3 regions of the Pseudomonas sichuanensis genome follow, and region 2 is predicted to be linked to each of the others. Evidence: riboswitches for the same ligand, from Rfam matches in the RefSeq annotation. Region 2 holds a riboswitch; each other region holds the start of a gene.

Evidence for each region. A riboswitch is a leader RNA that binds a small molecule or an ion and turns the genes downstream of it on or off. The one in region 2 is predicted to bind cobalamin.
Region 1: it holds a riboswitch for cobalamin, as region 2 does, so the genes downstream of both, LOY51_RS17475 (TonB-dependent receptor) here and LOY51_RS14200 (CbtB domain-containing protein) in region 2, are expected to answer to the same signal.
Region 3: it holds a riboswitch for cobalamin, as region 2 does, so the genes downstream of both, LOY51_RS16010 (ABC transporter substrate-binding protein) here and LOY51_RS14200 (CbtB domain-containing protein) in region 2, are expected to answer to the same signal.

The regions. Positions count from the first base shown of each region.
Region 1 covers NZ_CP087185.1:3,847,511-3,857,609, forward strand. The annotation lists gene LOY51_RS17445 (FecR family protein) at 1-888, shown strand, start outside; gene LOY51_RS17450 (TonB-dependent siderophore receptor) at 982-3,420, shown strand; gene thpR (RNA 2',3'-cyclic phosphodiesterase) at 3,427-3,972, opposite strand; gene lpxO (lipid A hydroxylase LpxO) at 4,178-5,077, shown strand; gene LOY51_RS17465 (carboxymuconolactone decarboxylase family protein) at 5,267-5,611, shown strand; gene LOY51_RS17470 (GNAT family N-acetyltransferase) at 5,691-6,260, shown strand; cobalamin riboswitch at 6,447-6,652, shown strand; gene LOY51_RS17475 (TonB-dependent receptor) at 6,763-8,880, shown strand; gene LOY51_RS17480 (GlxA family transcriptional regulator) at 9,126-10,099, shown strand, end outside.
Region 2 covers NZ_CP087185.1:3,137,829-3,147,927, reverse strand. The annotation lists gene LOY51_RS14230 (transporter substrate-binding domain-containing protein) at 1-91, opposite strand, end outside; gene LOY51_RS14225 (response regulator transcription factor) at 95-709, opposite strand; gene LOY51_RS14220 (DUF1272 domain-containing protein) at 915-1,157, opposite strand; gene cobM (precorrin-4 C(11)-methyltransferase) at 1,220-1,972, opposite strand; gene LOY51_RS14210 (cobalamin biosynthesis protein) at 2,001-2,411, opposite strand; gene LOY51_RS14205 (CbtA family protein) at 2,411-3,106, opposite strand; gene LOY51_RS14200 (CbtB domain-containing protein) at 3,117-3,302, opposite strand; cobalamin riboswitch at 3,400-3,625, opposite strand; cobalamin riboswitch at 3,686-3,884, shown strand; gene cobW (cobalamin biosynthesis protein CobW) at 3,986-5,053, shown strand; gene cobN (cobaltochelatase subunit CobN) at 5,057-8,818, shown strand; gene LOY51_RS14185 (magnesium chelatase ATPase subunit I) at 8,821-9,819, shown strand; gene LOY51_RS14180 (vWA domain-containing protein) at 9,873-10,099, shown strand, end outside.
Region 3 covers NZ_CP087185.1:3,564,859-3,574,957, forward strand. The annotation lists gene LOY51_RS15990 (DUF2059 domain-containing protein) at 1-465, shown strand, start outside; gene LOY51_RS15995 (ParA family protein) at 592-1,368, shown strand; gene LOY51_RS16000 (hypothetical protein) at 1,745-2,194, opposite strand; gene LOY51_RS16005 (acetyltransferase domain-containing protein) at 2,417-3,583, shown strand; cobalamin riboswitch at 3,610-3,807, shown strand; gene LOY51_RS16010 (ABC transporter substrate-binding protein) at 3,921-4,934, shown strand; gene LOY51_RS16015 (FecCD family ABC transporter permease) at 4,931-5,947, shown strand; gene LOY51_RS16020 (ABC transporter ATP-binding protein) at 5,944-6,732, shown strand; gene LOY51_RS16025 (pseudoazurin) at 6,750-7,184, shown strand; gene LOY51_RS16030 (OprD family porin) at 7,181-8,518, shown strand; gene LOY51_RS16035 (helix-turn-helix transcriptional regulator) at 8,884-9,735, opposite strand; gene LOY51_RS16040 (gamma-aminobutyric acid-binding protein) at 9,838-10,099, opposite strand, start outside.

The DNA.
Region 1 (10,099 bases), 710 kb from region 2:
GCGCGCCTGCAGCACTGGCTGGGCCAGGACCCTCGGCACCAACAAGCGTGGGACTTGCTGCAACAGCGCCTTGGCCGCCCCTGCGCGGTACTGCGCGGCCTCGATGCACGCGCCCCCGGCCAGATCGAAGCCACCCGCCGCCTGTTGCTGCAGCCCACCCGCAGCCGCCGCGACGTGCTGCGCACCATGGCCGGGCTCGGCCTGCTGGGCGGTGGGCTATGGGCCGGCTGGCGCAGTGACGCGGCCCTGGGCTGGCGGGCCGACCTGCATACCGTCAGTGGCCAGCGCCGCAGCTTCACCCTCGACGATGGCAGCCGCCTGAGCCTCAACAGCCACAGTGCGGTCGACGTGCTGTTCGATGCCGGCCAACGCTTAGTGGTATTACGCCGCGGCGAGCTATTGATCCAGGTCGCGGCCGACCCGCAACGCCCGCTGCGGGTACGCACCGCGCAAGGCCAGGTGCAGGCCCTGGGCACGCGCTTCCTGGTCAGCCAGGAGGCAAGCTCGACCCGTGTGGTGGTGCTGCAGCACAGCGTGCGCGCCAGCCTCGCCGACGGCCGCCAGCTCGACCTGCAGGAAGGCCAGGCCGCATTGCTGCGCAGCAGCGGTATCGAACTGCTCGCGCAGGAACAACGCCAGCGCGCAGCCTGGCTTGAAGGCCGCCTGGAGGTGCTCGACGAGCCGCTGCATCAGGTGATCGATGCCCTGCGCGACTACCAGCCCGGTTTCATCCGCCTGGCTCCCGAAGTGCGCAGCCTGCGCGTACAAGGCGTGTTCCCGCTGGATCAGCCCCGGGAGGCCCTGCAGGCCCTGGGCGAAACCCTGCCGATCCGCATCGAACACTACGGCCCGTGGCTGACCCTGATCAGGCCGGCGGCTGCGGGTTGAAAATATTTTTGAAAATCATTCGCAAAGGTGTCCGGTTTTCATTTCTCGTTGCACCTAACTCCTGACAGCCAACTTCAAATTCGGGAGAACACCGTGCACAACCTATGGCCCCGCGCCCTGCCCCTCGTCATCGCCCTGAGCAGCCTCAGCGGCTTTGCCCAGGCGCAGACTCAGTCGTTCAACCTGCCGGCGGCAGACCTGGCCACCACGCTCAACCGCATTGCCAGCCAGAGCGGGCACATCATCGCCCTGGAACCCGGCCTTGTGCGCGGCAAGCAGGCCCCGGCCGTGGTCGGTGAAATGAGTGCCGAACAAGCCATGCAGGCCGCCCTGGCCGGTAGCGGTCTGCAACTGCGGGTGACCGCCAGCGGCCACTTCAGCGTGGCGCCGGCCAGCCTGGAGGGCAATGCGCTGGAACTGGGCAGCACCAGCATCAGCGACAACTACCTGGACGCCACCAGTGAAGGCAGCGGCAGCTACGCAGCGCGCGCCGTCACCCTCGGCAAGGGCGTGCACACGCTCAAGGAGATCCCGCAGTCGGTCACCGTCATCACCCGCAAGCAGCTGGACGACCAGGGCATCACCGACCTGCAGGACGCCGTCAACCACACCACCGGCCTGGTCGGTGCCCAAGGTATCGGCCCGGGCGTGGTCATCACCTCGCGCGGCTTCCAGATCGACGACTGGCAGTACGACGGGGTGCCGATCCAGCGCAATAACTACTCGCTGGGCAACTGGGCAACCCAGGACCTGGTGTTCTTCGACCGCGTGGAAATCCTGCGGGGCGCCTCCGGCCTGCTGCAAGGTACCGGCAGCCCAGGTGGCGCGATCAACCTGGTGCGCAAGCGCGGCCAGGCCACCCCGACCGTCGCCCTGACCGGCAAGGCCGGCTCCTGGGATCACTACGGCCTGCAGCTGGACGCCGGCGGCCCGTTGACCAGTGATGGCCGGGTACGTGGGCGCGTGGTGCTGGACGAAGACCAGAGCGACAGTTACATCGATTACCAGTGGAGCAAGAACCACTCCCTGTACGGCGCCCTGGACATCGACCTGAACGACGCCACTACCGTGGGTGGCGGCATCAGCTACAGCCGCCAGCAGTCGCGCCCGATGCTGCGCGGCATCCCCCGCTATGCGACCGGCAAGGCGGTGGACCTGCCCCGCTCCACCTACACCGGTGCGCGCTGGAGCCGCGCCGAGACCGACGTCACCACCTACTACCTCGACCTCGAGCACCGTTTCAACGACGACTGGACGTTCAAGACCGCCGCCGTGCGCATGGACGAAACCAATACCTCGACCCACCAGCGCGTGCAGACCATCGACCAAGGCCTGGCCCCCGATGGCACGGGCGTCAGCTATGCCGACTGGATCACCGACTTCCACAACACCAAGCTCGGCCTGGACATGAATGTGGTCGGGCATTTCGATACCGGCTCCGTGGCCCACGAGGTGACCCTGGGTGGAAACTACGCCAAGCTGACGTCCGACGATGCCTATTGGCGCAACTTCGTCGATGATCCCGACGACAACATCTTCGCCATCGATCACAACCGCCCGGAACCTAGCCGCGACAGCCTGCTCGCCGGCGACATGGGCCGCGCCAACCGCGCCAGCTACGACATCCGCCAGAAAGGCCTGTATGGCGCCTGGCGCGTCAAGCCAGTGGAGGACCTGACCCTGGTGCTCGGCGCGCGGGTCAGCTGGTTCGACTATCGCTGGGATTCGACCGACTTCAACGGCCCGAACGAGCCCGGCAACCAACACCCGACCAGCCGCATGACCGAGACCGGGCAGGTCACGCCTTATGCCGGCTTCGTTTACGACCTGACCCGTGAATGGGCCTGGTACGCCAGCTACACCGATGTGTTCGTGCCGCAGACCGAGCGCGCCGTGGGTAACACGCCGCTCAAGCCGGTGGTGGGCAGCAACTACGAGACCGGCCTGAAAGGCGAACTGCTCGACGGCCGCGTCAATGCCTCGCTGGCCGTGTTCCGCTATGACCAGGAAAACCGCGCCGTCACCGACGTCGCCTCGGGTTTTGCCTGCGATGACTGGTACTGCTCGACCGCTGCAGGCAAGGTGCGCAGCCAGGGCGTCGAAGCCGAGGTCAGCGGCGAAGTGCTCAGCGGCCTGCAACTGTTCGCCGGCTATACCTACAACACCACCAAGTTCCTCGAAGACCCGGACAACAAGGGCCGTGTGTTCAGCCAGTGGACCCCCAAGCACATGCTGCGCGCCTGGGCCGACTACACCCTGCCGCTGGACGGCCAGCGCTGGAGCACCGGGCTGGGCTTCACCAGCCAGAGCCACACCCTGGGCTACGAGCGCAACTATGAAGTGGCAGGCTACACGGTCTGGAGCGCACGCCTGGCCTACCAGCTGACGCCCGAGGTGAACCTGGCGGTCAATGCCAACAACCTGTTCGACAAGAAATACTGGGTGGCCGGTTTCAACCAGCTCAATGGCAGCAACAACTACGGTGAGCCACGCAACTTCATGTTCACGGTCAAGTACACGCCGCAGTTCTGATCCGCCTCAATCCGCCAGGGGCCACTCGGCCAGCGGCCAGTACTGGCCCTTGCGCGACTCGTACAAGGTGAAGCTGCGCGCCGCCAGGAAGAACTCCGGCGCTTGCGCCGCCTCCGGCAGCGGCCCGCGAAAGTCCCGTGACAGCGTCAGGTGCGGCCGGTACTCGCGCACCTGCGCCTCGATACCCAGCGGCAGCACTGCCTGCTGCAGGGCATAGACCAACTGGCGCAGGGCCGCTGGCGCCTGCTCGGGCTCAAGCACCAGGGCGCTCGCCCGCGGCCACACCTGCAACCGGTCAAGCACCACCCGCAGCGGCGCATCCGGGCGCTGCAACGGCTCGACGGCGGCGCACACCGCCGGCACCAAGGCCGCATCCACATCCCCCAGGAACAACAAGGTCACATGGAAGTTGTCCGCCGGCACCGGCTTGCCGCTGCGCAGATTGAGGCCACGGCGCCACTGGGCGATGGCGCGGCGCTGTCCATCACTGACCGAAAGGGCGAAGAACAGGCGCTTGAAGGGTGCGCCGCTGGGGCGGGATTCCTGGACCATAGGGCGTTCCTTGTCAGAAGATTGGGGCAATCCAAAACACAAAGTGCATGGAAAAAACCAGTTGAATCGTTTGCGCAAGCTGTAGGCCATTACACCTAAGTCGCCCGGAATTTACGTAACAATAAGTACAATCCCTGACGATGTTTGTTTATGCTGGCGGGCTTATGCCATGGCGCATGGCCATTTTTTAGACAAGTAACCGTCCATGAAAATTGCACTCGTACTGATCTTCGTCCTCTCGATCGCCTATGTTCACCTGCGCGGTCGGGTTCGTCACAAGCTGACCCGCCAGTTGGGCGACCACTCCAGTTTCCTCGCCCCGGTCAACAGTTTCCTTTACCTGTTCTCCAGGCTCCCGGCCAAGCCCTACCTGCCGGTCGAGGCGTTCCCCGAACTGCAACCGCTCAAGGACCACTGGCAGGAGATCCGTGCCGAGGCCCAGCAACTGCTGCATGCCGGCGAGATCAAGAAGTCCGACAATTACGACGACGTCGGTTTCAACTCATTCTTCAAGACCGGCTGGAAGCGCTTTTACCTTAAGTGGTACGGCGAGAGCCACCCCTCGGCGATGAGCCTGTGCCCGCGCACCACCGAGCTGCTGCAGGGTATCGGCACGGTCAAGGCGGCGATGTTCGCCACCCTGCCACCGGGCGCCAAACTGGTACGCCACCGCGACCCGTACGCCGGGTCTTACCGCTACCACCTGGGCCTGGACACCCCTAACGACGACGGCTGCTACATCGATGTCGACGGCGAGAAGTATTCGTGGCGCGACGGCGAAGCGGTGATGTTCGACGAGACCTACATCCACTACGCCGCCAACACCACCGAGCACAACCGCATCATCCTGTTCTGCGACGTCGAACGCCCGCTCAAGTACCGCTGGGCGAGCGCCTTCAACCGCTGGTTCAGCCGCAACGTCATGGCCGCCGCCGCCGCGCCCAACGATGCCAATGACAAGACTGGCGGCATCAACCGCCTGTTCACCCGCATCTACAAGATCCGTGAACGCGGCAAGGCGCTGAAGAAACGCAACCGCATGCGCTACTACCTGGAAAAGTGGGTCGTGGTCGCAGCACTGGTGCTGGTGTTCATCTACATCTGACCGGGCAGCGCCGTACGTACACCATCGCGGGGCAAGTCGCATCGGCGCACCGCCGCTCCCACGCCAGACCTCATTGCATGGGGCACGTGGGAGCGGGCTTGCCCCGCGATGTTTTCACCAGATGAAAACACTCTCCCCATCATCGACTAGCCTGAAAGCTCCCCCGACCAACCTGACAAGGTGAAGACGATGAGCATGATGGACTGGGACGCCTACCGTAAGCAGTTGATGGCCGGCATCGGCGATCTCAAGCAACTGTCTCCCGACACCGTGGCCGGCTACATGACCGCCAGTGGTGCCGGGGCCAAGACCAATCACCTGGACGCCAAGACCCGCGAGCTGATCTCCCTGGCCGTGGCGGTGACCACCCGCTGCGACGGCTGCATCGCCGTGCATTCGCAGCAGGCGGTCAAGCACGGCGCCACCCGCGAAGAAATCGCCGAGGCCCTCGGCGTGGCGGTGGCGATGAATGCCGGCGCCGCCCTGGTGTACTCGGCCCGGGCCCTGGATGCGGTCGGCAAAGCCAGCAACTAGCCCCTTCACGGCGCCAGCGCCCTTGCGCGCCGGCGCCGCGACACCCAGACTTGGCGGCCCAGCCCGCGCAGGAACCGCCATGATCCACATCCGCCCCATGACCCCGGAAGACTTCCCGCGCTTCTGGCCGACCTTCCAGGCCATCGTCCAGGCCCGCCAGACCTACGCCTTCGACCCCGCCCTGAGTTACGAGCAAGCCCTGGCGCTGTGGCTTGAAGCACCGCTGCGCACCCTGGTGGCCGAAGAAGACGGCGAGCTGCTCGGCTCCTACTACCTCAAGGCCAATGCCGCCGGCCCCGGCGCTCATGTTGGCAACTGCGGCTACATGGTCTGCGAGAACGCCCGGGGCCGCGGCGTGGCGCGGCTGATGTGCGAACACTCGCAGAAGCTGGCACGCCAGGAAGGCTTGCTCGCCCTGCAGTTCAATTCGGTGGTGGCGACCAACGAGGTGGCCGTGGCGCTGTGGCACAAGCTTGGCTTCGAGACGGTCGGGCGCCTGCCCCGGGCCTTCCGCCACGCCCAGCTGGGGCTGGTGGACTGCCTGGTGATGTACAAGTGGCTGGCCGATGAACCGGTCGTGGAAAAGCCACCCCTGCTGATCGGCCGCAAGAACATCGAAGCACGGGTGTCACGCCGGCGCGGTCGCTGAAAGCATGGATTAGCTGCGACACCTGTCAGGCCTTATCGCCGGCAAGCCGGCTCCCACAGGGTAATGCCGGACTACTGTGGGAGCCGGCTTGCCGGCGATGAGGCCCGCACGCCAAGCACACAACCCCTTGACCCACATGATCTTTCCCTTCGCTCCAACGCTTGACTGACTCTCCGCGCGATGGTCAGATGCGCGCCAGTTTCAGGTGCCCTACGCCGCCGTGCGCAGGGTGAAACGGGAAGCCGGTGCGTCGCTCCATGCGACAAGTCCGGCGCTGCCCCCGCAACGGTAAGCGAGCGAACCCTTCGACACACCACTGTGCGCCAGCATGGGAAGGTGAAGGCTTCACGACCCTCGCAAGCCCGGAGACCGGCCTGAGGCTTCACTTGGCAACCCGCGGTGGGCGGGCGCAGGCCGGTATCCGTGCGCGTGCCTGCGTGCGCGGTTCGCCTTTTGCGTGTTTTCCACCGGGATCCATTCATTCCTGCAGCAGTGGAACGACATGTCCCGTATCAGCAAGCGTTACTCCCTGGCGGCCTGCCTGGCCGTCGCCCTGCCGGCCCAGGCCGAACAGCAGACCACCCTCACCCTGCCCTCCACGGCCATCACCGACAGCCGCGATGCGCAAACCGTCGACCTGGCCACCCCGACCCAGGCCGGTTCACGCCTGAACCTCAGCGCCCTGGACACCCCCGCCAGCACCAGCAGCCTCGGCGAGACGCAGATCCAGCAGCGCAACAACCTCACCGTGCAGGATGCGGTAACCCGCTCGCCGGGCATCACCTTCATCGGCACCCCCGGCGATGGCGGCACCGGCCTGTCGGCGCGTGGCTTCAGCGGGCAGAACTCGGTGATGACCCTGTTCGACGGCGCGCGCCTGTACACCGGTGCCGGCACCCAGACCTTCCCGGTCGACCCGTGGATGGTCGAGCGCATTGATGTAATCCGCGGCCCGGCCTCGGTGCTGTACGGTGAAGGCGCCACCGGCGCGGTGGTCAACGTGATCCCGAAAAAGCCCTTCGCCGGCGAGATCAGCAACCACCTGCGCCTGGGCTATGGCTCCTGGGACCGTCAGCAACTGGGCCTGGACAGCGGCGGCAGCCTGAGCGAGCGCCTGAGCTACCGCGTCACCCTCAACCAGCAGGCCGGCAACGGCTACATCGACCGCACCGACTCGCGCAGCCTGGCCCTGAGTGCCGCGCTGCGCTTCGATGCCAGCGACGACCTCAGCTTCACCCTCGCCCACGAGCGTGGCGATGCACAGCCGGCCAACTACTACGGCACGCCGCTGATCGACGGCCATCTGCGCAGCAGCCTGGCCAAGAAGAACTACAACGTCAGCAACGACGTGCAGCGCTACCATGATGAGTGGACACGCTTCACCACCGACTGGGCCATCAACGACAGCGTCTCGGCCAGCAACCAGCTCTACTACATCAAGAGCCGCCGCCACTGGCGCAACGCCGAGCAGTACGCCTGGGACGCCGACAACGGGGTGGTGCAGCGCGGCAGCTTCCTCGAGATCAAGCACAACCAGGAGCAGATCGGCGACCGCCAGACGTTCACCTTCGATCACACACTGTTCGGCCTGGCCAGCAAGACCGTGGTCGGTGCCGAGTACAACCGCATCCGCTTCAACATCGACAGCAACTGGCCCTACGACGACGGCAGCACAGACCCGCTCGATCCTTGGCAGCCCACGCCCGGTGCCTTCCATAGCGCCAGCCTGACCCAGCCGCAGTCGCTGTCGAAAACCAGCACCTTCGCCCTGTTCGCCGAAAACCGCACCCAGCTCACCGAGCGCCTGTCCCTGGTCACCGGCATTCGCCGCGACCAGAACCACATCGACCGCAGCAACTTGCTCGACGACACCCGCGGCGACCGCAGCCTGCAGGGCGGCAACTGGCGCGCCGGGTTGGTGTTCGCCGTCACCGACGACCTGTCGTTGTACGGCCAGTACTCCACCAGCGAAGACGGCGTCGGCGACCTGATCACCCTGCGCCCCGAGCAGCGCCTGGACCTGACCGAAGCCAAGCAGACCGAGTTGGGCCTCAAGCAGCGCTTCTGGGAAGGCCGTGGCGAATGGACCCTGGCGGCCTATCACATCGTCAAGGACAAGCTGCTGGTCAGTGACCCGCTCACCCACACCAAGCAGCAGGCCGGCCAGCAGACCTCCGATGGCCTGGAGGCAAGCCTGGAACTGGCGCTGGGCAATCAGTGGCAGCTGTCGGCCAATGCGGCGCTGGTGCGGGCGAAGTACGACGAGTTCGACGAAGTGAGCGGCGGCATCGCCTACGACCGCTCGGGCAACCGCCCCACCGATGTGCCACGGCGAACCGCCAACCTGTGGCTGAGCAAGGGTTTCGGCCAGGCTGTCGATGCCGGCATCGGCCTGCGCTATGTCGACCAGCGCTACGCCACCACCGCCAACGACCAGCACGTGCCGGGCTACACCGTGATCGATGGCAACATCGGCTGGCAGGTGCTGCCGGACGTGCGCCTGGGGCTGCAGGTGAACAACCTGTTCGACCGTGAATACGCGATGTCGGCCTACAGCGGCGAGCAGTGGCTGCTGGGCGCACCGCGTTCGTACTTCGCCACGGTCGATTACCGCTTCTGAGCCAAAGGCCCCTTCGCGGGTACTGTGCAATCCTGGGGGAATGCACGGCCCCTGTGGGAGCGGGTTTACCCGCGAAGATGACACCTCGCTGCCTGGCACGGGCTATGCCCGTGTTCGCGGGTAAACCCGCTCCCACAGAGCGGTGGTGCGCCGATGCGACTTGCCCCGCGATGAGGCCGCCGGTGCTTGTACATCACCGCGCAAGCTGATCGACTAGGGCAAGCCCCCGCCCAAAGCAGCATGCCATGACCGATATCCCGCAAATCCCCGACCCGCCCGTGCATTCGCTCGACCAGCCGCATACCGTGCTGTTCCTTGCCTATCCGCAAATGGGCCTGCTCGACCTGACGGGCGCCCAGACGGTGTTCTGGGCCGCAACCAAAGCCCGCGCCGAACGCGGCTTGCCCGGCTACCGGGTGGTCACCGCCAGCCTAACCGGTGGTCTGGTGCCCACCGCAGAAGGGTTGGCGGTCGGTACCGAACCTTTGCCGCCCTGGTTGCACGAACCGCTGCACACACTGGTGGTGCCGGGCGCCCCGGAGATCGTCCGCACCCTCCCCGAACACGGCGAACTGGTCGACTGGCTGCGCCTGGTCGCCGCCCGCGCCCGGCGCACCGCCTCGGTGTGCAGCGGCACCTTCCTGCTGGCCGCCGCCGGCCTGCTCGACGGCCGCCGGGCGGCCACCCACTGGGCCATGTGCGACGCCCTGCACCAGCGCTTCCCGGCCATCGAGGTGGATGCCGAATCGATCTTCGTGCAGCAGGACCAGGTGTGGACCTCGGCCGGGGTAAGCGCCGGCATCGACCTGGCCCTGGCCCTGGTCGAGGCCGATTGCGGCCGCGAGGTGGCCATGCAGGTGGCGCGCGAGCTGGTGGTGTTCCTCAAGCGCCCCGGCGGGCAGGCGCAATTCAGCGAGTTGCTCAAGGCCCAGGGTGAGGACAGCGCCGTCTTCGACGCCCTGCACCTGTGGCTCAACGACCACCTGGGCGACCCCCGCCTGAGTGTCGAACGCCTGGCCGAGCAGGCGCGCATGAGCCTGCGCAACTTCACCCGGGTGTACAAACAGAAGACTGGCCGCACCCCGGCCAAGGCCATCGAACTGTTCCGCCTGGAAGCCGCCCGCCGCCTGCTGGAGAACTCCACCCAGCACATCGAGCAGATTGCCCGCCACTGCGGCTTTGCCAGCGAGGAACGCATGCGCCAGGCGTTCCAGCGCCA
Region 2 (10,099 bases):
GCAGGTGACGGTCCTCGCTGGTGGTCTGGGACAGTCCCTGCACGGGCACCAGCAAGGTCAGCACCAGGCACAGCAGTGTGCCCTTGCTCATGCTTCAGCCCGCGTTGTTGCGTTTGGCCAGGTCGACCATTTCCACCAGTGATTCGACCTTGAGCTTCTCCATGATCCGGCCGCGGTAGGTACTGATGGTCTTGGCGCTGAGGTGCATCTGCTCGCCGATCAGCTTGTTGCTCTGCCCCGCGCAGAGGCGGCGCAGCACCTCCATTTCACGGTTCGACAGGCTGCCCAGTCGGTCACCCTCGCTTTCCAGGGTGTTGCTGTTGACTGCCATCTGCGGGAAGGTCGAATAGCCTTTGACCAGTGCCTTGAGGGCAAAGACCAGGGCGTCGAGGTCTTCGTCCTTGTTGACGAAGGCCGAGATGCCGGCGTCCATGCACCGGCGTACGTACAAGTCGGCCGGCTGGCCGGTCAACGCCATGATCCTGGGGGAGGGGGTGAGCAGCTTGAGGCGTTTGATCACTTCCATGCCATCGAGGTCGGGCAGGCCGATATCGAGGATGACCACATCTGCCTTGGTCTGCTCGGCCAGGCGTGCGGCATCCTTGCCTTTACCGGTTTCGCCGACGACGGTGAAGCGCTCCCCCTCGAGCAGCATGCGTACAGCAAGGCGAACAATGTGATGGTCATCGACCAACAGCACGGATGTCATGTGAAACTCCTGTCGGATTGAGCCCATGTCCTGTCTTCCGTCGGGCTCACGCCTGCGGATCAATTGGGCAGCGCGCACATTACGGTGATTCCGAACCCTTGGTAATAGGCGAGTATAGGCGCGTTGAAAAGACAACAAGGAATTGTAGAAAAGGACTACAAAAGGGGCGCGGGAACGCCCCGGGACAGGTACTGAGGCAGGCGGGTCAGTTGCAGGCGGGATGTGCCTTGAGGATGCGCTCGCTGGAGGCGGGGTTGTTCTTCAGGGCCTGGCCCACCCGGGGCGGGCGGCTGAGTAGCGGGCCGCCACAGTTGGGGCAGCGGCCGTGCAAGTGCTGGTCATTGCAGCTGCGACAGAAGGTGCATTCGAACGAGCAGATCAAGGCGTCCGGGCTGTCGCCCGGCAGGTCGCTGTTGCAGCACTCGCAGTTGGGGCGTAGTTCGAGCATGGGCGTGGCTCCGTGACGTGGAAGGGCAGTGTGCGCCGTCGCCACGTCTGGCGGCAATCGCTTCAGTTGCCCGGGCGGTACAGGTGGGCGTGGCCGGCGCGGTACAGCGCCGATTCGGCGAACGGTGCATCACCCAGCACATGGCCGACCAGGATCAGCGCCGTGCGCCGGAAGCCCTTGCTGGCCACGCGCTCGACGATGTCCGCCAGGGTGCCCCTGGCCCAGTCCTGATCGGGCCAGGTGGCGCGATGGACCACGGCGATCGGGCAGTCGGCGCCGTAATGGGGCAGGAGTTCCTCGACGATCCGCGCCAGGTTCTTGATGCCCAGATGGATGGCCAGGGTGCTGCCATGCCGGGCCAAGTCGGCCAGTTGTTCGCCGGCCGGCATCGGTGAGCTGTCGCCGTAACGGGTCAGGATCACCGTTTGCGACACCTCTGGCAGGGTCAGCTCGCAACCCAGCAGCGCGGCGCTGGCGGCGGTGGCCGTCACGCCGGGGATGATCTGGTAGTCGATGCCCAGTTCGCGCAGTTGGCGGATCTGCTCACCGATGGCGCCATACAGGCTGGGGTCGCCGCTATGTACCCGGGCCACGTCCTGGCCGTTGGCGTGGGCCTGGCGCATGGCCTCGACGATCTGCTGCAGGTGCAGTTCGGCACTGTTGATCACTGTCTCGGCACGGTGCCCTTCGAGCACGGCAGCGGGTACCAGCGAGCCGGCATAGATGATCACCGGGCACTGGCGGATCAAACGCTGGCCCTTGACCGTGATCAGTTCCGGATCGCCGGGGCCGGCGCCGATGAAGTAGACCGTCATGGGGAGTCCTTGCAGGTAAAAGGGCGGATTATCCGCCGATGGCCAGCGCCAGGGTAGCGCCGCCGAGTCGCTGGCGCGGTACGCGCAGGCCAGGCTGCAGCGATTCGCGGCCAGCCAGGGCCAATGCGGCGCTTTCGGCCACACCCCAGCAGCCGGTCTGGGCGAAGGCGATGGCCGAGCGCTGGCTGAGCAGCGGCTCGAAGCCGAGCAGTTGCCCGGCATCGAAACAGATGAACGGCAGCCCGAGGCGCTCGGCCAAGGCCAGCAGGCCTGGCTCCCGGGCCTTTGGCGCGATGCTGGCGATGCCGCGCAGCGCGCTGAGCGGCAGGGCATGCTCGGCCAGGGTCTGGCGCAGCAGGACCGCCAGGGTCTCCACCGGGCAACCCCGGCGGCACCCAAAGCCGGCATACAGCGCCGGCGGCTTTGCAGATTCCAGCATCAGGCTTGACTGTAGCGACGGTACAGCCAGGCGCTGAGCAGGCCCAGGGCCACCCAGAAGGCGGCATTGGTCAGCCAGGAAGCGATCTTGAACTGGGTTTCCAGTGCCTCGGGTGCCAGGCTTTCATGCACCGCTGGCTGTGGCGCGCCGATCACGTGGGGCACAATCAGCAGCGCCGCGCCAAGTACCTTCAACAGCCAGTGGCGACCGAACACCAGCAATGCCAGGCCAGTGGCGGTGGCGGCGGCGGTGCCGATCCACCAGGTCTGGCGTTGGCCCAGGTCGGCAGCGGCGGTGCCCGGCAGCTCCGGCGGCAGGCCCAGGGTCGGCGCCAGGCAGAACACCGCAAAGCCGGCCAGGCCCCACAGCGCGCCGGTGCTGACCCGGCCCGGCTCGCGCAGGCTATACAGCGCGACGAGGATCAGCGCAAAGCCGACGGCTACCACCAGGTTGCCACCGGTGGTGGACAGCACGCGTTGCCAGCCGTCTTCCGGCGCCCAAGCTTCGGCGCTGTGCTCATGCTCGTGGGGGGCGGCGGCTTCGCCATGCTCATGGTGCTCGGCTGCCGGGGCGGCGCTTTCATAGGTCTCCGCCTGCAGAATCAGCGGTGCGACCCAGAAGCTTTGCAGCAGTGTCAGCAGCAGGGCGGCGAGCAGCCCACTGAAGCCCGCAGTGCGGGCAATACGGGTAATCATGCGGGGCTACTCAGTGGCAGGGGAAGGCGGCGCTGTGGCGGGTGTCGTGGGCAGCGTTGTGCACCGCCTCGATGTGCGAGAAGCCGGCGAAGTAAACCAGGCACAGGCCCAGCAGGCTGGCGCCGATGGCGATGACCATGCGCTGGCTGAGTGTGGCGGGGGTGGAGATGCTGTGTTTTGTGCTGGTAATCGGCATGACGCGTTCCTCTGCTGCTTTTATTGGGGCAACGGGCAGGCGCGGCGCTCCCGGGCAGGACAGCCCAGGGAATACGACAGCGCCCGCCCACCGCGGGGTGTTGATGTGGTGTCAGGCCGGTCTCCGGGCTGGCGAGGTGGAGCGGTGCTCCATCTATTGGCGTCACCTTCCCATGCCTGTTGAACCGGCACAGTGGTCAAGACGCTTCACTCGCTTACCGTTGCGGGGGCAGCACCGGCCTTGTCCGCTGTCTATTAAAGACGCTGGACGCACCGGTTTCCCGTTTCACCCCCAATGGGGGCACCTGAACGCAGTGCGCTAGCAAATCATGGGGCGTGGCTTGCGTCAATCGCCCCAGCGGTTGACCGGTGTCGGGCGGATGCGTAGCCTTGCCGCTTCGAGGTTCTCCGGCCCAGGCCGGAGCTAAGACGGGAACGCGGTCCAAGCCGCGGCTGCCCCCGCAACTGTAAGCACTCAAAAGGATCGGCACAGCCACTGCGCAAGCGCGGGAAGGCGCCATCCCCCCGGCACCGCTGCCGGAACAGTGCAAGCCAGGAGACCTGCCTCGCAACGTTTTCGACTATCAACCGGGCGGGGTGATCCGGTGGCGAACGCGCCCGGCCGGCAACGCCCGAGGCTGTCGTCCCGCATGCCCGCGCCATTGCTGCCAAGGGCATCGCGACATGAAAACACTGGCCAAGCTCCCCGTCACCATCGTCACCGGCTTCCTCGGCTCGGGCAAGACCACCTTACTGCGCCACATGCTCGACAACGCCCAGGGCCGCCGCATCGCGGTGATCGTCAACGAGTTCGGCGAGCTGGGCATCGATGGCGAAATCCTCAAGCAGTGCAGCATTGGTTGCACTGAAGAAGAAGCCAACGGCCGCGTCTACGAGCTGGCCAATGGCTGCCTGTGCTGCACCGTGCAGGAAGAGTTCTTCCCGGTGATGCGCGAACTGGTGGCGCGCCGCGGCGACCTCGACCACATCCTTATCGAAACCAGCGGCCTGGCCCTGCCCAAGCCCCTGGTGCAAGCCTTCCAGTGGCCAGAAATCCGCAACGCCTGCACCGTCGATGCGGTTATCACCGTGGTCGACAGCCCGGCAGTGGCCGCCGGCACCTTCGCCGCCTACCCGGACCAGGTCGACGCCCAGCGCAAGCTCGACCCCAACCTGGACCACGAGTCGCCGCTGCATGAACTGTTCGCCGACCAGCTGGCCAGCGCCGACCTGGTGGTGTTGAACAAGGCCGACCTGATCGACGCCGAAGGCCTGGCCAAGGTTCGTGCCGAAGTCGCCGAAGAGCTGCCGCCAGCGGTGAAAGTGATCGAAGCCAGCAGTGGCCGCCTGCCGCTGGAAGTGCTGCTGGGCGTCGGTGCCGAATCCGAGGCGCACATCGACGGCCGTCGCACCCACCACGATTCGCACCACGACGGCGATGACCACGACGATCACGACCATGACGCCTTCGACTCGATCTCCATCGACCTGCCAGAGGCCGACGAAAGCCTGCTGCTCGATGCCCTGACGCAACTGGTCACCGAGTTCGGCATCCTGCGCGCCAAAGGCTTCGCCGCCATTCCCGGCAAGCCGATGCGCCTGCTGATCCAGGGCGTGGGCACGCGCTTCGACAAGCACTTCGACCGCGCCTGGCGCACTGACGAGCCGCGCATCACCCGCCTGGTGCTGATCGGCCAGGACCTCGATGCCGTGCACCTGGAAGCGCGCCTGCGCCAGTCCCTGGGCGCCTGACCCATGCACCTGCTGAGGACCCAGCCCGGCGGCTTCGTGCCGGACGACAGCATTGCCGACCTCGGCCAGACTCCCGCCGAGCTGGTGATCCTCTGCAGCGGCGATTCGCACCTGGCGCTGCTCGCCGAAACCGCCGAGCAGTTGCCGGACGACTTCCCCAGCGTGCGCCTGGCCAACCCCATGCAGGTGCAGAACCACGCCTCGGTCGACCTGTATGTAGACGAGGTGCTGCGCCACGCCAAGGTGATCCTGGTGTCGCTGCACGGCGGCGTCGGTTACTGGCGCTATGGCGTCGAGCAACTGGTGGAACTCAGCCAGCGCGGCGTGCAACTGATCCTGGTGCCCGGCGATGACCGCCCCGACCCGGAACTGACCGACCTGGGCACGGTGCGTGGCGAGCAGGCCGAACGCCTCTGGCACTACCTGCGCCAGGGTGGCAAGGCCAACGCGGTCAGCCTGTTCAATTGCCTGGCCAGCCAGTGGTTGGGGCGTGACTACGCCTGGGATGAACCGCAGCCGTTGCCGCGTACTGCGGTTTACCACCCGGCCAAGGCCAGCGCCCAGTTGCAGGACTGGTACGCCGACTGGCATCCCGAGCAGCCGGTGGCGCCACTGTTGTTCTATCGCTCGCACCTGCAGGCGGCCAACACCGCCTTCATCGACGTGTTTTGCCAACGCCTGCAAGCCTGTGGCCTGAACCCGCTGCCCATTGCCGTGGCCAGCCTCAAGGAGCGCGCCTGCCTCGACCAGGTCGAGGCCTGGCTCGATGAAGTGCAGGCTGAAGTGGTGATCAACACCACCGGCTTTGCCTTGTCCAGCCCCGAACAGCCCAACCTGCGCCCATTGCGCCGCGATGTACCGGTGCTGCAGGCGATCTGCGCCCAGGACAACCAACCGGCCTGGGAGCAGAGCGAACAGGGCTTGGGCGCTCGCGACCTGGCCATGCACATCGCCTTGCCGGAACTGGACGGGCGCATCATCACCCGCCCCGTGAGCTTCAAGGACCTGGCCTGGCGCAGCGAGCGCAGCCAGTCCGACGTGGTCTGCTACCGGGCCCACCCTGAACGCATGGACTTCGTCGCCGAACTGGCGCGGCGCTGGGTCGAGCTGGCGCGCCTTGACAACCAGGCGAAGCGCGTGGCGCTGGTGCTGGCCAACTACCCGACCCGCGATGGACGCATCGGCAATGGCGTCGGCCTGGATACGCCCGGCGCCGCACTCAACATTCTCAAGGCCTTGCAGGCGCAGGGTTACCCGGTGGCCGGCCTGCCCGACAGTGGCACCGAACTGATCCACCAGTTGCTCGGCGGGGTGACCAACGACCTCGACCACCTCGACCAGCGCCCCTGTGCCCAGAGCCTGAGCCTGGCCGATTACCACAGCGCCTTCACCGCCTTGCCCGAAGCCAACCAGCGCGCCGTGCTGGAACGTTGGGGCCCGCCCGAACAGGACCCGATGTACCGCAGCGGGCGTTTGATGGTGGCCGGCCTGCGCTACGGCCTGACCTTCGTCGGCATCCAGCCCGCGCGCGGCTACCAGGTCGACCACAGCGCGGTGTACCACGACCCCGACCTGGTGCCGCCCCACGGCTACCTGGCGTTCCACTTCTGGCTGCGCAACGGCTATGCCGCCGATGCGCTGATTCACGTCGGCAAGCACGGCAACCTGGAGTGGCTGCCGGGCAAGGGGGTCGGGCTGTCCAATGAATGCTGGCCAGACGCCTTGCTCGGCCCGCTGCCGAACATCTACCCGTTCATCGTCAACGACCCGGGCGAGGGCGCCCAGGCCAAACGGCGCACCCAGGCGGTGATCATCGACCACCTGATGCCGCCGCTGACCCGTGCCGAAACCTATGGCCCGCTGCGCCAGCTGGAGCAGCTGGCTGACGAATACTACGAAGCGCAGCTGCTTGACCCGCGCCGTGCCCAGGAGCTGCAGCGCGACATCCTCGAACTGCTCAAGGCCAACCACATCGACCGCGACCTGCAGCTCGAAGGCCAGCTGGACGACGCGGCGGTGTGGCTGCCGCGGCTCGACACCTACCTGTGCGACCTCAAGGAATCGCAGATCCGCGATGGCCTGCATGTGTTCGGCCAGTCGCCCCAGGGCCGGCTGCGCAGCGACACGCTGTTGGCGCTGCTGCGGGTGGAACGCGGTGACGGCAAGGGCGGCAATGCCAGCCTGATCCGCGCCCTGGCCCGGGCGCTGGGGCTGGGCTTCGACCCGCTCGATTGCGACCTCGGCCAGGCCTGGGAGGGTCCACGCCCGGCGCTGCTACAGCAGCTGGACGCGGCGCTGTGGCGCACGGCCGGGGATACCCGTGAACGGCTCGAACTGCTGGCGTTGACATTGATCGAACAGGCGCTGGAAGGCGACTGCCCACTTGATGGGCAGGCTGACTGGCAACCGGTGCGCGAGGTGCTGCAAGCGCTGGTCGAGCAGGTCGCCCCCAACCTGGACGCCTGCGGCGCTGCCGAAATCGACGGCCTGCTGGCGGCCCTGGCCGGGCGTTTCGTCCCCGCCGGGCCCAGCGGCGCGCCGAGCCGTGGCCGCCTGGACGTGCTGCCCACCGGGCGCAACTTCTATACCGTCGACGTACGCAACCTGCCCACCACCACCGCCTGGCGCCTGGGCTTCGCCTCGGCCAACCTGATTCTTGAACGCCACCTGCAGGACCACGGCGACCACCTGCGCCAGTTGGGCCTGTCGGTGTGGGGCACGGCCACCATGCGCACCGGCGGCGACGATATTGCCCAGGCCATGGCGCTGATGGGCGTACGCCCGGTATGGGCAACCGGCAGCCAGCGCGTCGACGACTTCGAGATCTTGCCGCTGAGCCTGCTCGATCGCCCACGGGTCGATGTCACGCTGCGGGTCTCGGGCTTCTTCCGCGATGCCTTCGGTAACCTGATTCGCCTGTTCGACGCGGCGGTGCAGGCGGTGGCCGCGCTCAACGAGCCGGATGACCTCAACCCGCTGGCCGCCCGCGTGCGTGCCGAGCGTCAGGCGCTGCTCGATGACGGCCTGGATGAAGAGCTGGCGGCACGCCAGGCCGGCTGGCGCGTGTTCGGCGCCAAGCCCGGCGCCTATGGCGCTGGGGTGCAGAACGCCATCGACGGTCGCCTGTGGCACAGCCGCGACGATTTGGCCGAGGTCTACCTCAACCACGGCGGCTACGCATACGGCGCCAGCGACGAAGGCACCCCGGCCCGCGCACGTTTCGCCCAGCGCCTGAGCCAGGTGCAGGCGGTGCTGCAGAACCAGGACAACCACGAGCACGACCTGCTCGATTCCAACGACTACTACCAGTTCCAGGGCGGCATGCTGGCCGCCGCCGAGACCCTGGCTGGCACCACCCGGGCCAGCTACCACGGTGACCACAGCCAGGCCGACCGGCCGCGTATCCGTACCTTGAAGGAAGAGCTCAACCGGGTGATCCGCGCCCGCGCGCTCAACCCCAAGTGGATCGACGGCGCCAAGCGCCATGGCTATAAAGGTGCCTTCGAGCTGGCGGCGACGGTCGATAACCTGTTTGCCTTCGACGCCACCACCGGGCTGATCGACGACCATCATTACCAAGGCCTGGCCGACGCCTACGTGCTCGACCCGGCGACCCGTGATTTCATGCGCGAGCACAACCCCGAAGCCCTGCGCGACCTCACCGAGCGCCTGCTGGAAGCCCAGCAGCGCGGCCTGTGGCAGGACCCGGGCGACTACCGCGAGAGCCTCGAGCAACAGTTGCTCGAAGGCGAGGAAGACTGCTGAACATGAACGAACCTGTGCAATTCCCCCTGGCCGCCGTGGTGGGGGCCGACGAACTGAAGCTGGCCCTGTGCCTGACCGCCATCGACCCGAAGATCGGCGGTGTGCTGATCGAAGGCCCGCGCGGCATGGCCAAGAGCACCCTGGCTCGAGGCCTGGCCGACCTGCTGGGCGATGGGCCGTTCGTCACCTTGCCGCTCGGCGCCACCGAGGAACGACTGGTTGGCACCCTCGACCTGGACGCCGCGCTGGGCCAGGGCCAGGCGCGCTTCGCCCCGGGCGTGCTGGCTCACGCCGATGGCGGCGTGCTGTATGTGGACGAGGTCAACCTGCTGCCCGACCCGTTGGTGGACTTGCTGCTGGATGTGGCCGCCAGCGGCACCAACCGCATCGAGCGCGATGGCATTTCCCATCGTCACGCCGCGCGTTTCGTGCTGATCGGCACCATGAACCCGGAGGAGGGCGAGCTGCGCCCGCAATTGCTCGACCGCTTTGGCCTGAACGTCGCCCTCGACGGCTTGCCGGCACCCGAGGCGCGCCAGCAGATCATTCGCCGGCGCCTGGCGTTCGACAGCGACCCTGAAGCCTTCTGCGCCCAGTGGGCCACTGCCCAGACAGAGTTGCGCGAGCGCTGCCGGGCCGCCCGCGAGCGCCTGGCGGCGATCGCCCTGGACGACCAGGCGCTGGCCTGGATCACCGAACGCTGTTTCGCCGCCGGGGTCGATGGTCTGCGCGCCGACTTGGTGTGGCTGCGCGCCGCCCGCGCCCATGCGGCCTGGCGTGGCCACACTGCCATCGAAGAGCAGGATGTGGATGCCGTCGCCGAATTTGCCCTGCGTCACCGTCGTCGGCAGGACTCTGCGCAGCCGCAGGCCACCCCGTCCGGTACCGCCGAGCAGTCGCAGGCCCAGGGGCAGGGGCAGGGCGACTGGGGCGCCTTGCCGCCGCAGCCAGTGGCCAGCGGTGCTCGGCGCGAGGTGCCGAACTGGGCAAAAAAGCCCTGAGCATCCGCCGCCACGACGCCCAGGCGGCAGATGCCAGACCCCGCGTCGGCCAATTGAACGGTGTTTCCCGTGGCCGCGCCCGGGCAGCCGAAGATGGCCGCATCGCCTGGCTGCCAACCCTGCTCAAAGGCCGCCCCCGCCAGCGCCGCGACCTGTGCTGGCAGCAGCGCAAGGCCCAGGCGCCAGAACTGTGGCTGGTGATCGTCGATGCCTCGGCCTCCACCCGTCGCCACCAGGCGCTGGCCCAGGCCAAGGGCCTGCTGGCCGGGGTGTTCGACCA
Region 3 (10,099 bases), 430 kb from region 2:
AGACTGCTGTTGCCCCTGCTGCTGCTCACCGCCCTCGCCGCCTGCGACCAGGCACCCAGCCGCGACGAAAAGATCCGCTCCAGCCTGCCCCTGCAGGAAGCCTACGAGCACAACATCGGGCGCATGGCGCAGCTGTTGGCCGTAACCCACCCCAAGCTGCCCGAAGAACAGATCAAGACGGTACTGCGCAAGCACCTGACCGTCGAGGACCAGCGCCAGGACCTGTATCGGCTCTACAGCGAAAAGAACTTCGACGATGGCGAATTCGACACCATCGTCGCCGCCACCCGCGACCCGGCCAAGGCCAAGGCGCTGGGCGAAACCGATGAAGGCAAGCGGCTGAGCGAAAAACTGACCGCGCTGATGCGCGAGAGCGCCAGGGACCCGAAAGTGCAGGCCTTGGTCGAAGCGCGCATGCAAGAGGTCGAGGACGAACTCCAGGCGTTGCAGCAAGCCGCTCCATGACAGTGGCGCTTTACGCCCTGATGCACGACGCAGGCGGGACATGTAACAAGCCTTGTCTTAAAACTGTCACCTTTCGGTCATAGGATTGACCCCGATCTGCCATTTCCCCTCAAGGATGATTCAGCCATGCGTCGTGTCGTGTTCAACCAGAAAGGCGGTGTAGGCAAGTCCAGCATTGCCTGTAACCTGGCCGCTGCCAGTGCCGCCGAGGGCTATCGCACCCTGCTGGTGGACCTCGACCCTCAGGCCAACGCCACCTTTTACCTGACCGGCCTGGTCAACCACGACATCCCGGCGGGCATCGCCGATTTCTTCCGCCAGACCCTTGCCCCCGCGCCGGCCACCGGCAAGAAGCACCGCGTGGCCATCACCGAAACCCGCTACGCCAACCTGCACCTGATCACCGCCAGCCCCGACCTAGCCGACCTGCAAGGCAAGCTGGAGAGCAAGTTCAAGATCAACAAGCTGCGCAAGCTGCTGGTGGAGCTGTCGGCGGACTACGAGCGGATCTACATCGACACGCCACCGGCGCTGAACTTCTACACCTTCAGCGCCCTGGTGGCCGCCGAGCGCCTGCTGATCCCCTACGACTGCGACAGCTTCTCGCGCCAGGCGCTGCTTAACGTTATGGCCGAGGTCGACGAACTGCGCCAGGACCACAATGCCGCGTTGCAGGTTGAAGGTGTGGTGGTCAACCAGTTCGCCGGGCGCACCGCCCTGCACCAGACCCTGGTCGACCAGTTGCGCGGCGAAGGGCTGCCGGTGCTGCCGGTGTACCTGAGCAACTCGATCAAGATGCGCGAGTCCCATGAAGCGGCCGTGCCCCTGGTGCACCTGGCGCCGCGCCACAGGCTGGCGCAGGAGTTTGTCGAGTTGCTGGATGTGCTGGAGCGGGCGGCGTGAGGGGGGTGTGGGGGTTCAAGTGGCCGACTTAGTCGCGCGTGTGGGCGGGCAGGCGTAGGGTGGTAATTTTGCAGCGCTCTCAAGATCGAGCGCCGCCCGCGCGGCGCTTCGCGGGTAAACCCGCTCCCACAGTTTATTTCGGGCCAATTATTCCTGTGAAAGTACCGGTGCCTGCCTTGGTGCATGCCTTGAGTCATGTGGGGCGGCGGCAACGCCCACACTGAAACCGCGTCGTACCAACAAGGCGGACCAGGTAATGGCACAGGAAAGACTGGCCCGAAACAAACTGTGGGAGCGGGTTTACCCGCGAAGCGCCGCGCGGGCGGCGCTCGATCTCATAGGCGCTGAAGATACCCAGCCGAACACACAGCAGCCCCTACCACCGCCGCCCCTGATCACGCTCACCGCTACCACCGCTGTAACGCGTGTCCTGCCCGCCCTGAATATTCGACCGACTACTGGAAGAGCTGCCATCGCTGTAGCGCGTATCCTGCCCACCCTGAATATTCGCCCGGCTGCTGGAAGAGCGGCCATCGCTGTAGCGCGTGTCCTGCCCACCCTGGATGTTCGAGCGACTACTGGAAGAACTGCCGTCGCTGTAGCGCGTATCCAACCCACCCTGAATATTCGAGCGGCTGCTGGAGCGGCGCCCGTCGCTGTAGGTGGTATCGAAGCCGCCCATGATATTGGCGCGGCTGGTTGAGGTAGTGCCGTCGCTGTAGCGGCAATCCTCGCCGCCCTGGATGTTCTTGCGGCAGCTGTCGGCCAGGGCCGAGGCGCACGGCAACGTCAGCAATGAGGCCAGTAGCAGATGGGTGGGTTTCATGGCAGTCCTTGTCGGCAAATTACATTCAGCATCACGCGGCCTGCATGTATCCACCAATGCTCGCTAAAGCACAAGTGTCTCGAGCAGGCCAATCGCCACTAGATGGCACTCGCTCCAGGCGGGCATGCAGATTTACCCACCCAAGCCTCTGTTCAGCTCAAGCCAAATAGTTATAAGATAACGTTTCATTTGACATTCATTCCTGCCTGCGACCCCTTGCCGATGACCAGCGCCACCGCCTCCCCCACCCTGATCACCCAGCGCCTGCAGAGCATCGATGCCCTGCGCGGCCTGGTGATCCTGTTCATGCTGCTCGACCACGTGCGCGAAACCTTTTTCCTGCATCGCCAGGTCAGCGACCCGATGAGCATCGACGCCACCGACCCCAGCCTGTTCGCCAGCCGCACCCTGGCCCACCTGTGCGCGCCGGTGTTCGTGCTGTTGACCGGGCTGTCGGCCTGGCTGTACGGCGAGAAGTACCAAGGCCGCAGCGACGTCTCGGCATTCCTGTTCAAGCGCGGGCTGTTCCTGGTGGCGCTGGAGTTCACCCTGGTCAACTTCGCCTGGACCTTCCAACTGCCGCCGAGCGTGATCTACCTGCAGGTGATCTGGGCCATCGGTATCAGCATGATCGCCCTGTCGCTGCTGGTGTGGCTGCCGCGCCCGGCACTGCTGGCGCTGGGTGCGCTGATCGTGGCCGGGCACAACCTGCTCGATGGCCTGCATTTCGGCCCGGAGTCGGCGCTGCACGTGCCCTGGGCGATCCTGCATGACCGTGGCTGGCTGCAAGCGACCGACAGCCTGCGCCTGCGCACCTCCTACCCGGTGCTGCCGTGGATTGGCGTGATCGCCCTGGGTTATGGCCTGGGCCCGTGGTTCGCCCGCACCAGCAATGCCGCCGAGCGCCAGAACCGTTTGCTGTTGGCCGGCACCGCCGCACTGCTCGGTTTCGCCGTGCTGCGCCTGCTCAACGGCTACGGCGAAGCGCCGTGGAACAGCTACCCAAGTGTCACGCAAACCCTGATGAGCTTCTTCAACATCACCAAATACCCGCCGTCACTGCTGTTCCTCGCCCTTACCCTGGGCACCGGCCTGTTGCTGCTGCGCGGCTTCGAGCGCGCAGGGTCCGCCCGCTGGATCAGCATGCTGGCGGTGTTCGGCGCCGCACCGATGTTCTTCTACCTGCTGCACCTGTACGTGCTCAAGCTGCTTTACCTGGCCTGCGTGGCGCTGCTGGGCCTCAACCACGGCGACTATTTCGGCTTCGACGGCATTGCCGCGGTGTGGCTGAGTGCCGTGCTGCTGGCTGCGGCGCTGTACCTGCCGGTGCGTGGGTTCGCCCGCCTTAAGGCACGCCGGCGCGACATCGCCTGGCTCAAATACCTGTAAAGGCGTTTTCACCCGGCGGGTGATGGTCTACCATGCCGCCCGCCGGTTTCCACTCGGAATTAATAGGGAATCCCCAGGCCGCCACACGCGCGCCAAAGGGAACTGCCCCCGCAACTGTAGGTGCCGAGCCCGCGCCATCGATGCCACTGGACCTTGTGTCCGGGAAGGCTGGCGCAGGGCCAGGACGCACCAGTCAGGAGACCTGCCGGCACATGTTCACCAACCGGCGGGGTGTCCGGGATGGCCATCCGTTAGTTGCCTCGGGCGCCCTGCCCGAAGCCTGGCGATGCCTGTCCGTGCTCATTCCGTGCACCCTTCGACAGGAGATCGCCCGACCATGCTGCCCCGTATCGCCACCCTGCTCGCCGCCATGTCGCTGACCGGCCTGGCCCAGGCCGCCGCCACGCACTACCCGCTCACCGTCGAAAACTGCGGCGTGCCGCAAACCTTCGCCCAGGCGCCCGCGCGCGCCGTGACCATCGGCCAGGCCGGCACCGAGATGCTCTATGCGCTGGGCCTGGGCGACAAACTGGCCGGCACCTCGCTGTGGTTCAACAACGTGCTGCCCGAGTTCAAGACGCAGAATGACAAGGTCGAGCGCCTGGCCGACAACGACCCCAGCTTCGAAGCGGTGGTGGGCAAACGCCCGCAACTGGTGGCCGTACAGTTCGAATGGATGGTCGGCGCCCAGGGCGTGGTCGGCACCCGCGAGCAGTTCGCCGAGCTGAAGATCCCCACCTACCTGCTGCCGTCCGACTGCGAAGGCAAGGACAACCTGGTCGGCGCCGACGGCACCCGCCTGCAGCCGTTCAAGGTCGAGACCATCTACAAGAGCGTCAGCCAGCTGGCCGAGATCTTCGACGTGCAGGACCGTGGCACGGCGCTGAACGCGCAACTCAAGGGCCAGCTGGAGCATGCCAGACAGCAACTGGCCGGCAAGGACCTTGCCGGCACCAGCGCACTGTTCTGGTTCTCCAGCGCCGACCTTGAGATCGACCCCTACGTCGCCGGCCGCCAGGGCGTGGCCGACTTCATGCTGCAGACCCTGGGCGTGCGCAACGTGGTCGAGTCCAGCGAAGAATGGCCCACCGTGGGTTGGGAAACCCTGGCCAAAGCCAACCCCACCTGGCTGATCATCGCCCGCATGGACCGCCGCCGCTTCCCCGCCGACGACTTCCAGAAGAAGCTCGAATTCCTGCGCAGCGACCCGGTAACCAAGAACATGGACGCCGTGAAAAACGGCCGCATCATAGTCCTCGATGCCGACGCCATGCAGGCCGGCATTCGCCTGTTCCGTGGCCTTGAGCGGTTGTCCGCAGCCTTCGCCAACGGCCAAGCGCCACAACCATGAGCCGCCTGCTGCCCCTCGCCATTGCCGCGCTGGCCGCCCTGCTGCTGGCCATGCTCGCCGGCATCGCCATCGGCGAAACCCGCCTGAGCATCGACCTGGTCTGGCAGGTGCTGGCCAACCAGCTGTGGCAGGCCGGCCACGCCCTCGACCCGATCGACGCCGGCATCGTCTGGAACTACCGGCTGCCGCGCACTCTGGTCGCCGCCGCCTGCGGCGCGGGCCTGGCCACTTGCGGCGTGGTGCTGCAGGCGTTGCTGCGCAACCCGCTGGCCGAGCCCTACTTGCTGGGCCTGTCCGCAGGCGCCTCGACCGGCGCCGTGGCGGTCGGCCTGCTTGGCCTGGGCGGCGCAGCGCTGTCGCTGTCCGGCGGCGCCTTCATCGGCGCGCTGGCGGCGTTCGGCCTGGTGCTCTTGCTGTCGCGCGCCAGTGCCAGCAGCCACAACAACGCCCAGGTGATCCTGGCAGGCATTGCCGGGTCGCAACTGTTCAACGCCCTGACCGCCTTCCTGATCACCAAGTCGGCCACCGCCGAGCAGGCGCGCGGCATCCTGTTCTGGCTGCTGGGCAACCTCAGCGGCGTGCGCTGGCCGTCGGTGTGGCTGGCACTGCCGGTGGCCGTGCTTGGCCTGGCGGTGTGCCTGTGGCACCGCCGTGCACTGGACGCCTTCACCTTCGGCGCCGATTCCGCCGCCTCGCTGGGCGTGCCGGTACGCCGCACCCAGTTGCTGCTGATCAGTTGCACGGCGCTGGTGACCGCGGTGATGGTGTCGATCGTCGGCGCCATCGGTTTCGTCGGCCTGGTCATCCCCCACGCCCTGCGCCTGCTGCTCGGCCCCGGCCACAGCCGCCTGCTGCCGGCCAGCGCCCTCGGGGGCGCGCTGTTCCTGATCGTCGCCGACATCCTTTCGCGCACCCTGATCGCCGGCCAGGTGATCCCCGTGGGCGTGGTCACCGCGCTGATCGGTGCACCGGTGTTCGCGCTGATCCTGGTCAGCCGCCGGGGGCGCCCATGACCGTGATGAACTCGCTGGAAGTCGCCCCGCTCGCCTGCCAAGGTTTGAGCCTGCGCCTGGGTGACCGCGAGGTGCTGCAAGGTATCGACCTGGCCGTGCGCCCCGGTGAAACCCTCGGTATCGTCGGCCCCAACGGCTCGGGCAAATCCACCTTGCTCAAGCTGCTCGCCGGCCTGCGCACGCCCACCACGGGCAAGGTGCACTTGCTCGGGGAACCCTTGGCGACACTGCCACGCCGGCGCATCGCCCAGCAGCTGGCACTGGTCGAGCAACAGGCCGACACCCAGGACGCCATCAGTGTCTTCGAAGCCGTGGCACTGGGCCGCACACCCTGGCTCTCGGCATTGGCGCCCTTCGGCAAGGCCGACCGCGCCATCGTCGAGCAAGCCCTGGCCGATGTCGACGCCAGCCACCTCAGCCAGCGCATCTGGCGCGAGCTGTCCGGTGGCGAACGCCAGCGCGTGCACATCGCCCGCGCCCTGGCCCAGCGCCCGCAACTGCTGCTGCTCGACGAGCCGACCAACCACCTGGATATCCAGCACCAGCTGAGCCTGCTGCAACAGGTCCAGGCGCTGCCGGTGACCACCCTGGTGGCCCTGCACGACCTCAACCAGGCGCTCACCTGCGACCGCCTGGCCGTGCTCGACCAGGGCCGCCTGGTGGCCCTCGGCAAGCCCGAAGCCGTACTCACCCCAGAGCGCCTGCTGAGCACTTTCGGCGTACACGCCCACTACCTAACCGATCCCTTCGACGGCGCGCGCATCCTGCGTTTTCGCGCCCCCTGAACCAGGAAGTTCCGCCCATGCCGCCCCGCTCCGCCGCCCTGCTGCTTGCCGCCTTGCTGACCACCACCGCCACCCAGGCCGAGGTGTTCGAAGTGAAGATGCTCAACCGCGGCGCCGAGGGGGCGATGGTCTACGAGCCGGACCACCTGCGCATTGCCCCGGGCGACACCGTGCGCTTTCTGCCGACCCAGGCCGGGCACAACGCGGCGAGCATTCCTGGCCTGCTGCCGGCAGGCGCCGAAGCGTTCAAAAGCAAGCTCAACCAGCCGTACGAATACACCTTCAGCCAGCCCGGGCTGTATGGCATCCAGTGCATCCCGCATCTGGCGATGGGCATGGTGATGCTGGTGCAGGTGGGCGAACCCACGCCGGCGCAGTTGCCAGGCGCCCTGCCCGCCCGCGCGGCCAGCCGCCTCGCCGCGCAGCTGCAAAAGCTGGAGGCCGCGCAATGAAACCGCTGTTCATCGCCCTGCCGCTGCTTGGCCTCAGCCCGCTGGCCCTGGGCGAATCTGCCCAGTCCAAGGCCAATGGCATCGTCGAAGACAGCAGCTGGAGCCTGCTCAACCGCACCGTCTACGACCAGCGCGACTACCGCAACGGCGGGCGCAACAGTGCCGCGCGCAACGCCTACAAACCCCGCGCCGAACGCAGCGGCAAGGCCGAGGAATGGGCCTACGGCCTGATGGGTACATTCAGTTCCGGCTTCACTCAAGGCCTCATCGGCGTGGGCGTCGATGCCCATGCCTACCTTGGCGTGCAGCTCGACAGCGGCGGCGGCCGCGCCGGCAAGGCGCGCCTGCTGGCCATCGACAACGACGGCCACCCCAAGAGCGAATACAGCCGGGGTGGCGCGGCGGTCAAGCTGCGCGCCTCCAACACCGTGCTGGCCTACGGCGAGCAACGGGTCAAGACCCCGGTGTTCAGCTCATCAGACAGCCGCCTGTTGCCCGAGACCTTCACCGGCTGGTTCCTCACCAGCAACGAGATCGACCGGCTCAAGCTGGTGGCCGGGCACTTCAACGAAGGTACCGACCGCAATGCCTCCAGCCACGATCAAGGCTTCGTGGTGAACTACTCCAACGGCCGCCAGGGCAACAGCTTCGACCTGGCAGGCGCCGTGTGGAACCCGACCGCCAACGTCAGCGCCAGCCTGTACAGTTCCCGCTACCAGGACACCTGGAACCAGCACTACCTCGGCAGCACCCTCAGCCACGCCTTCGACGACCAGCGCAGCCTGAGCCTTGACCTCAACCTGTACCGCACCACCGACACTGGCAAGGCCCTGTCCGGGCGCATCGACAACACCACCTGGAGCCTGGTCTCGCGCTACGCCCAGGGCCCGCACGCGTTCAGCCTGGGCTGGCAGCAGGTGGACGGCAACACGCCGTTCGACTACGTCAGCCGCGGGGCGATCTACCTGGGTAACGCCGTGCAGTTGTCGGACTTCAATGCGCCGAACGAGAAGTCGTGGCAGGCCAGGTATGACCTGAACATGGGGGCCTATGGCGTGCCGGGGTTGAGCCTGACGGCCTTGTATGTGCGTGGGTTCGATATCGATGGCACCCATGTCGATCCGCGTGGGGGGTATGCGTATCTGGGGTATGGCAAGGATGGCAAGCACTGGGAGCGGGACCTGGAGGCGCGCTATGTGGTGCAGAGTGGGGCGGCCAAGGGGGTGGCGGTTTCGCTGCGGCATAACGTGCACCGGGGGGATACGGCGCAGGCGGAGCTGGATGGGGATCAGATTAGGGTGGCGGTGGAGTGGCCGATCAGCGGGGGGTTCTGAGGGTCCTTTGACGACCGGATGTGGGCCACCAAGTGCAGGGCGACAGATGTGCAGCGCCCTCAAGATCGAGCGCCGCCCGCGCGGCGCTTCGCGGGTAAACCCGCTCCCACAGTTTGTTTCGGGCCAGTCTTTCCTGTGCCATTACCTGGTCCGCCTTGTTGGTACGACGCGGTTTCAGTGTGGGCGTTGCCGCCGCCCCACATGACTCAAGGCATGCACCAAGGCAGGCGCCGGTACTTTCACAGGAATAATTGGCCCGAAACAAACTGTGGGAGCGGGTTTACCCGCGAAGCGCCGCGCGGGCGGCGCTCGATCTCATAGGCGCTGCAAAAACACCGGCGAACCTCAGCGAACCTCAGCGAACCTCACCGCCTGCGCCGCAGATAGCTCTCCAACGGATCCTTGCTCAACCCTTCCTGGGCCTGGGCCACCGAGGCGATGAACAGCGAGAACAGCTCCGACTGCTTGGCGATGTCCAGCTTGCTGTACACATGCTTGCGGTGGGTCTTGACCGTGTCCTCGCTGATCCCCAGCCGTTCGGCCAGCGAGCGGATGGAATGCCCGCGCAGCATGTACTGGGCCACCAGGCACTCGCGCTCGGTCAACAGCGACGAGCCGAACTGGGTCAGCGCGGCGTTGATCTGGCGCCCCAGCGCACTTTCGAAGCGCCCTCCCAGCGCATCCGCATCCAGGTCCCCCCAATGCCGGCGCACCACGGCCAGCACCCAGGGGGCGATGCGCTTGAGTTCGTCGACCTGCTGCCGGCCCAGGCGGCGGGTGCTGGCCAAGGCCACGGCGATGGTCAGCTTGGGCCCCAGGGGCACGATGTAGTTCAGCTCATCCTCGAGCCGCGCATGCTGGTAGAACGACACGTAGTATTCGCTGCGCTTGAAGTGGTCCGGTGCCACATCGCTCAGTCGGTAGCAGCCTGGGGCAATGCCCTCGATGCAGGCCCGGTAGAACGGGCACAGCAGGTAGAAGCCTTCCAGGTACTTGCCGATGCTGCCCTCGGGCATCCACGGCCCCTCCTCGTCCCGCTCGAACAAGGCCGAAGGCAGCCCTTGATGGGGGAACAGGAACACGGTGATGGCGTGGGAAGGCGCCAGGTAGTTCAGCGCGGCGAACAGCGACTCGACGAACGCCGACGTGCCGATGCAATCGACCACGTGGGCGATCTGCTCGAACCACTCTGCGGATTGAAGGCGGTCTCTGCTCATCTGCTTGCCTCTTGAATCGGAAAAAGCCGTTGCATCGCTGCAACGGCGTTTCCCATCTTTCCATGCCCGGGGCGGGCTCACCAGCGTGCAGTTACGCGGGGGTCAGCGTGCCGCCCAGGCATTGAAGCGCTCTTCCAGCTCTTCGCCGTGGTCGACCCAGAACTCGGCGTTCACCAGTTGAGCCTCGGCCAGGTTGGCCGGGGCCGTTGGCAGTTGCTGCTGGATGTCGGCCGGCAATGCATTGACCGCATCGGTACGCACCGGGCCGTAGGGAATGTGGCTGGAGAAGGTTTTCTGCGTGGCGGCTTGGCTTGCGAAGGTGATGAACTGCTGCGCCAGCTCCTTGCTCTTGGAGCCGCGCACG